2 regions of the Variovorax sp. UC122_21 genome follow, and region 2 is predicted to be linked to the other one. Evidence: predicted binding sites of a transcription regulator. Region 2 holds the regulator's gene; the other holds the start of a gene.

Region 1 (3,489 bases), 2.5 Mb from region 2:
ACGATCTGCCAGGGCGCGCCGCGCAGCACCTTGCGCGTGGCGATGACCTCGCCACGCGCGGCCACGGCCAGCAGCAGCAGCGCGCTGACGGCCGCGACGGCGCTGACCGGCACGCCCAGCGGCTCGAGGCCGAAGAAGCCGACGAGCAGCAGCGCCAGCACGACCCAGCCCGCGCGGAAGGTGGCCGGGTCGCGAATGGCATCGGCCGGGCGCTTCAAGCGGCTGGCGTCGTAGCGCGCGGGGAATGTCGCGACGGAAAATAAAGCAGCAAGGCCAGCAGGCTGGCCGCCACTGCCGCGAGATTGACCGGCACCATCACCGCCGCATAGGCGTTGAAGCCGATCCCGAAGAAGTCGGCCGAGACGATGTTGACGAGGTTCGAGACGATCAGCGGCAGGCTCGCGGTGTCGGCGATGAAGCCCGCCGCCATCACGAAGGCCAAGGTGGTGGCCGGCGTGAAGCCCAGCGCCACCAGCATGGCCATCACGATCGGCGTGAGGATCAGCGCGGCGCCATCGTTGGCGAACAGCGCCGAGACGGCCGCGCCGAGCAGCACGATGAAGGCGAACAGCCGGCCGCCGCTGCCGCCACCCCAGCGCGCGACGTGCAGCGCGGCCCATTCGAAGAAGCCGGCCTCGTCGAGCAGCAGGCTGATGACGATCACGGCGATGAAGGTGGCTGTGGCGTTCCAGACGATCTGCCAGACCCGCACGACGTCGTCCAGATGCACCACGCCGAGCGCCAGGGCCACCAGCGCGCCCAATGCGGCGCTCCATCCGATGCCGAGGCCGCGCGGCTGCCAGATCACGAGCACCAGGGTCGCGAGAAAGATGAGACCAGCCGAGAGCATGAGGATGGCGCCGACCGTCAGCAATCGCAGGACGCGCCTGGCGCATCGACCGCGCAAGGCTGCCCCTGGCAGCAGTTCTCGCTCAGATAGGCCAGCAGCCCGTTCATCTGGTCGAACGAGGCGCGGTAGATCAGGTGGCGCCCCTGCCGCTCCTGCGACACCAGGCCCGCGCGGCCCAGCTCCTTGAGATGGAACGACAGGCCCGTGGCCGGAACGCCCAGCGCTTCGGTCAGCGCGCCAGGCGTCATGCCCTGCGGGCCGGCCACGACCAGCGCGCGAAACACACGCAGGCGCACGCTCTGTGCGAGGGCCATGAGGGCGCGGATGACGGCTTCTTCCTCCATACTTCAATCATCGTTGAAATATTGAATCGTGGCAACCGACTTCCCGCGCAACCCGCCCCGGCGCTTGAAACCCCGGCGATTGCCCTTATGATTAGCACTCGCTGTGGTTGAGTGCTAACAAGCCTCGCCTCCAGTCGACGGGCAACCGGTCCTGCGGGATGGGCGCCCACAAAAACCACCACCCAGTTTCTTATCCAGGAGATGCAATGAAACTTCGTCCTTTGGCCGATCGCGTGATCGTCAAGCGTGTTGACAGCGAAACCAAGACTGCCTCGGGCATCGTCATCCCCGACGCCGCCGCCGAAAAGCCCGATCAGGGTGAAGTCCTGGCCGTGGGCCCGGGCAAGCGCAACGACAAGGGCGAACTGGCCGCACTGACCGTCAAGGTCGGCGACCGCGTCCTGTTCGGCAAGTACAGCGGCCAGACCGTCAAGGTCGGCGGCGACGAACTGCTGGTCATGAAGGAAGACGACCTGTTCGCGGTCGTCGAGAAGTAATCCACCCATCCCCTATTCGGAGTAATACAACATGGCAGCAAAAGACGTCGTCTTCGGCGGAGAAGCCCGCGCACGCATGGTCGAGGGTGTGAACATCCTGGCCAACGCGGTCAAGGTCACCCTGGGCCCCAAGGGCCGCAACGTGGTGCTCGAGCGTTCGTTCGGCGCCCCCACCGTGACCAAGGACGGTGTGTCGGTCGCGAAGGAAATCGAACTCAAGGACAAGCTCCAGAACATGGGCGCCCAGCTCGTGAAGGAAGTGGCTTCCAAGACTTCGGACAACGCCGGTGACGGCACCACCACCGCGACCGTGCTGGCACAAGCCATCGTGCGCGAAGGCTTCAAGTACGTGGCCGCCGGCATCAACCCGATGGACCTGAAGCGCGGCATCGACAAGGCCGTGACGGCCCTGGTCGAAGAGCTGAAGAAGGCTTCGAAGCCCACCACCACCTCGAAGGAAATCGCGCAAGTCGGCTCGATCTCGGCCAACAGCGACGAAACCATCGGCAAGCTCATCGCCGACGCGATGGACAAGGTCGGCAAGGAAGGCGTGATCACCGTCGAAGACGGCAAGTCGCTCGAGAGCGAACTGGACGTCGTCGAAGGCATGCAATTCGACCGCGGCTACCTGTCGCCCTACTTCATCAACAACCCCGAGAAGCAATCGGCGCTGCTCGACAACCCCTTCGTGCTGCTGTTCGACAAGAAGATCAGCAACATCCGTGACCTGCTCCCCACGCTGGAACAAGTCGCCAAGGCCGGTCGTCCGCTGCTGATCATTGCCGAAGAAGTCGAAGGCGAAGCCCTGGCGACGCTGGTCGTGAACACGATCCGCGGCATCCTGAAGGTCGTGGCCGTCAAGGCGCCTGGCTTCGGCGACCGCCGCAAGGCCATGCTCGAAGACATCGCCATCCTGACGGGCGGCAAGGTCATCGCCGAAGAAGTCGGCCTGACCCTCGAGAAGGTGACGCTGGCCGACCTGGGCCAGGCCAAGCGCATCGAAGTGGGCAAGGAAAACACCATCATCATCGACGGCGCCGGCGCTGCTGCCGACATCGAAGCCCGCGTGAAGCAAGTGCGCGTGCAGATCGAGGAAGCCACGAGCGACTACGACCGTGAAAAGCTGCAAGAGCGCGTGGCCAAGCTGGCCGGCGGTGTTGCCGTGATCAAGGTCGGCGCCGCCACCGAAGTCGAAATGAAGGAAAAGAAGGCTCGCGTCGAAGACGCCCTGCACGCCACCCGCGCTGCAGTGGAAGAAGGCGTGGTTGCCGGTGGTGGCGTGGCCCTGCTGCGCGCCAAGCAAGCCGTGGGCGACCGCGTGAAGGGCGACAACGCCGACCAGGACGCCGGCGTGAAGCTGGTCCTGAAGGCCATCGAAGCTCCCCTGCGCGAAATCGTGAACAACGCCGGCGGCGAAGCCTCGGTGGTGGTCAACGCGGTTCTGGCCGGCAAGGGCAACTACGGCTTCAATGCCGCCAACGACTCGTACGGCGACATGCTCGAGCTGGGCATCCTGGACCCGACCAAGGTGACCCGCACCGCGCTGCAGAACGCCGCTTCGGTGGCCTCGCTGCTGCTGACGACCGAAGCCATGGTGGCTGACGCTCCGAAGGACGACGCTCCTGCCGGCGGCGGCATGCCCGACATGGGCGGCATGGGTGGCATGGGCGGCATGGGCATGTAATTGCCTCTCGCCCGGCGAGCGCTTCGGCGTTCGACGGGCGGGTCGTTCAGACACGAAGAAGGCCGGGGTTCGCCCCGGCCTTTTTCTTTGGGCGCGCCGCTTCAGTCAGCCGCG
Region 2 (3,489 bases):
CGACCTGCGCTTCGTGATCGCGGTGCGCGACCGCTCGCACCTCGATGCGGTGCTGCGCTCGGTGCGCCGGACCACCTCGGTGCTGTCCGCGGCGCGCACCGTTCCGGCAGCCTGATTACACGGCGGCCGGCCCTGGCGCCGGATAGACGACCGACAGCAACTCGACCTCGTGCGTGCCACCCGGCGTGACGAGCTTGACCACATCGCCCTCCCGCGCCTTCAGCAGCGCCCGCGCGATCGGCGAGATCCAGCTGACCTGCGACTGCGCGCTGTCGGCCTCGTCGATGCCGAGGATCGTCACGCTGCGCTCGTCGCCGTTCTCGTCCGCGTAGCGCACCGTGGCGCCGAAGAAGACCTGGTCGCTGCCGTGGTGCACCGAGGGATCGGTCACCTCGGCGATCTCGAGCCGCTTGGTGAGGAAGCGGATGCGGCGGTCGATCTCGCGCAGCCGCTTCTTGCCGTAGAGGTAGTCGCCGTTCTCCGAGCGGTCGCCGTTCTTGGCGGCCCAGTGCACGGCCTCGACCACCTTGGGCCGCTCCTCGTCCATCAGCTGCAGCAGCTCGGTGCGCAGCCGCGCATAGCCGGCGGGGGTGATGTAGTTCTTGCCGCCCGCGGGCAGCGGCGGCATGGCGCCGTCGGCGCCATCGTCGTCCGCGTCGGAATCGGTTTCCTTGGTGAATGCCTTGTTCAAGCGACGCCTCCGGAGATCGAAAGACAAGCGTGGCGTCCGCCGCGCGGACGAGCCTCGTACCCAAAAGAAAAGGGTCAACTCGTTTCCGAGTTGACCCTTGAAGAGTGGTGCGGCTGGCAGGAATTGAACCCACGACCCCTTGGTTCGTAGCCAAGTACTCTATCCAACTGAGCTACAGCCGCACAGCTTGCTATCATAGCATGCATTTTTGAGACTTCCCGATCCGTCGGAACAAATCTCAAAAATACGGGTGGTAGGCCGTGCTGGGCTTGAACCAGCGACCAACGGATTATGAGTCCGCTGCTCTAACCAACTGAGCTAACGGCCCACGTGGGCTCGATTCTATTCGCGCCGAAAAGGTGCCTCGCTACTTGCGGTGGCTCAGCGCGTTGCTGACCAGCTTGGACGTGATATCGACGATCTGGATCATGCGCTCGTAGGGCATGCGCGTCGGTCCGATCACGCCCAGCGTGCCAACGACCTGGCCGTCGACCTCGTAGTTGGCGCTGACGATGGACAGCTCCTCGACCGGCACCACCTGGCTTTCGCCGCCGATGAAGATGCGCACGCCCTCGGCCTTGCTCGACACGTCGAGCAGCCGCATCAGCTGCGCCTTCTGCTCGAACAGCTCGAAGGCGCGGCGCAGCTGCCCCATGTCGCTCGAGAAGTCGCTGACCGCGAGCAGGTTGCGCTCGCCCGAGATCACGACGTCGTCTTCCTGCGATTCGCTCAGCACGTCAGAACTGACCTTCACGGCCGCCTGCATCAGCGCCGCGATCTCGCCGCGCAGCGTGTCGACCTCGGACTGCAGCCGGTCGCGCACCTGCTCGATCGTCAGGCCCGCGTAGTGGGCGTTGATGTAGTTCGCGGCCTCGACCAGCTGCGACTGCGAGTAATCGGCCTCGGGAAAGATCACGCGGTTCTGCACGTCGCCTTCGGGCGAGACGATGATCACCAGCAGCCGGCGGTCCGACAGGCGCAGGAACTCGATCTGCTTGAACACCGACGAGCGCCGCGGCGCCATCACCACGCCGACGAACTGCGAGAGGTTCGACAGCAGGTGCGCCGCATTGGCGATCACGCGCTGCGGCTGGTCGGGCGCGAGGCTCGGCGCGGCCAGGTGCTCGCGCTGCGCGGTGAGCATGGTGTCCACGAAAAGCCTGTAGCCGCGCGCCGTGGGCACGCGGCCCGCCGAGGTGTGCGGACTGGCGATCAGCCCGAGCGACTCGAGGTCCGACATCACGTTGCGGATGGTCGCGGGCGAGAGGTCCAGGCCCGAGGAACGCGAGAGCGTTCGCGAGCCGACAGGCTGGCCTTCGGCGATGTAGCGCTCGACGAGCGTCTTGAGCAGCAACTTGGCGCGGTCGTCCAGCATTGCAAGATTTTAGTGTTGTAATTTGTAGCCATGACCTCTCCCTTTCGTCACGTCGCGCTGATCGGCAAATACCAGGCTTCCGGAGCCCGGTGCGGCGAGCGCGACAGCGTGATGGAAGGCATCGCGAGTTTTCTCGAATCGCAGGGCTGCAAGGTCTACGTCGAGCAGCCGCGCGAAGGCGAACCGGCCCAGGCCCTGCCCACCGGCGACCGCTACGAAGCGCTCACGGTCGAGCAGATCGGCCAGCAGTGCGACCTCGGCCTGGTGGTCGGCGGCGACGGCACCATGCTCGGCATCGGCCGGCAGCTCGCGGCCTTCGGCATCCCGCTGATCGGCATCAACCGAGGCCGGCTCGGCTTCATCACCGACATCCCGCTCGACAACTACCAGGCCACGCTGATCCCGATGCTGGCCGGCGAATACGAGGAAGACCACCGCAGCCTGATGCACGCGCAGGTGATGCGCGACGGCGCCGTGGTGTTCGATGCGCTCGCGATGAACGACGTGGTGGTCAACCGCGGCGCGACCTCGGGCATGGTCGAGCTGCGGGTCTCGGTGGGCAAGCATTTCGTGGCCAACCAGCGCGCCGACGGCCTGATCATCGCGTCGCCCACGGGCTCGACGGCCTACGCGCTGTCGGCCGGCGGGCCGCTGCTGCATCCGGCGGTGCCGGGCTGGGTGCTGGTGCCGATCGCGCCGCACACGCTGTCGAACCGCCCGGTGCTGCTGCCCGATGCCGACGAGATCGTGATCGAGCTCGTGGGCGGGCGCGATGCCAGCGCGAATTTCGACATGCAATCGCTGGCCTCGCTCGCGATCGGCGACCGCGTGGTGGTGCGCCGCTCCGATTTCAGGGTGCGCTTCCTGCATCCGCGCGGCTGGAGCTATTTCGACACGCTGCGCAAGAAACTGCATTGGAACGAAGGAGGCTCCTGAGATGGCGCTCAGACGCATCGCACTGCGCGATTTCGTGATCGTGCGATCCCTCGAGATCGACCTGTCGGGCGGCTTCACGGTGCTGACCGGCGAAACCGGCGCGGGCAAGTCGATCCTGATCGACGCGCTGCAGCTCGCGCTGGGCAATCGCGCCGATGCGGGCGCGGTGCGCGAAGGCGCCGAGCGGCTCGACGTGAGCGCGGAGTTCGACCACGATCCGGCCTTCACGGCCTGGCTCGACGAAGGCGGCTTCGAGGCGGGCGATGCCCTGCTGCTGCGCCGCACCGTCGACCTGCAGGGCCGCAGCCGCGGCTGGATCAACGGCAGCCCCGCCACCGCCACGCAGTTGCGCGACATCGGCGACCGGCTGCTCGACATCCATGGCCAGCACGCCTGGCAGAGCCTCACGCGGCCCGACGCGGTGCGCGGCCTGCTCGACGCCTACGCGGGCGTGCGCACCGATGCGCTCGACGCCGCCTGGCAGGGC

What was found. Region 2 encodes HrcA, which represses chaperone genes, less so after heat shock. Its sites were predicted from a motif close to TTAGCACTCNNNNNNNNNGAGTGCTAA; they were not measured.
Region 1: a site for HrcA is predicted at 1,286-1,312, ahead of ACHMXE_RS36750 (co-chaperone GroES). Genes of this name have one in related genera too.

Annotation. Positions count from the first base shown of each region.
Region 1 is NZ_CP172004.1:5,096,335-5,099,823, forward strand. Features, by position in the region: partial or broken gene ACHMXE_RS36740 (arsenic transporter) at 1-850, opposite strand, end outside; gene ACHMXE_RS36745 (ArsR/SmtB family transcription factor) at 868-1,194, opposite strand; gene ACHMXE_RS36750 (co-chaperone GroES) at 1,401-1,691, shown strand; gene groL (chaperonin GroEL) at 1,723-3,375, shown strand; gene ACHMXE_RS36760 (Lrp/AsnC family transcriptional regulator) at 3,481-3,489, opposite strand, start outside.
Region 2 is NZ_CP172004.1:990,565-994,053, reverse strand. Features, by position in the region: gene ACHMXE_RS16990 (bifunctional (p)ppGpp synthetase/guanosine-3',5'-bis(diphosphate) 3'-pyrophosphohydrolase) at 1-115, shown strand, start outside; gene greB (transcription elongation factor GreB) at 116-691, opposite strand; tRNA gene ACHMXE_RS16980 (tRNA-Arg) at 797-873, opposite strand; tRNA gene ACHMXE_RS16975 (tRNA-Ile) at 943-1,019, opposite strand; gene hrcA (heat-inducible transcriptional repressor HrcA) at 1,059-2,066, opposite strand; gene ACHMXE_RS16965 (NAD kinase) at 2,097-3,002, shown strand; partial or broken gene recN (DNA repair protein RecN) at 3,004-3,489, shown strand, end outside.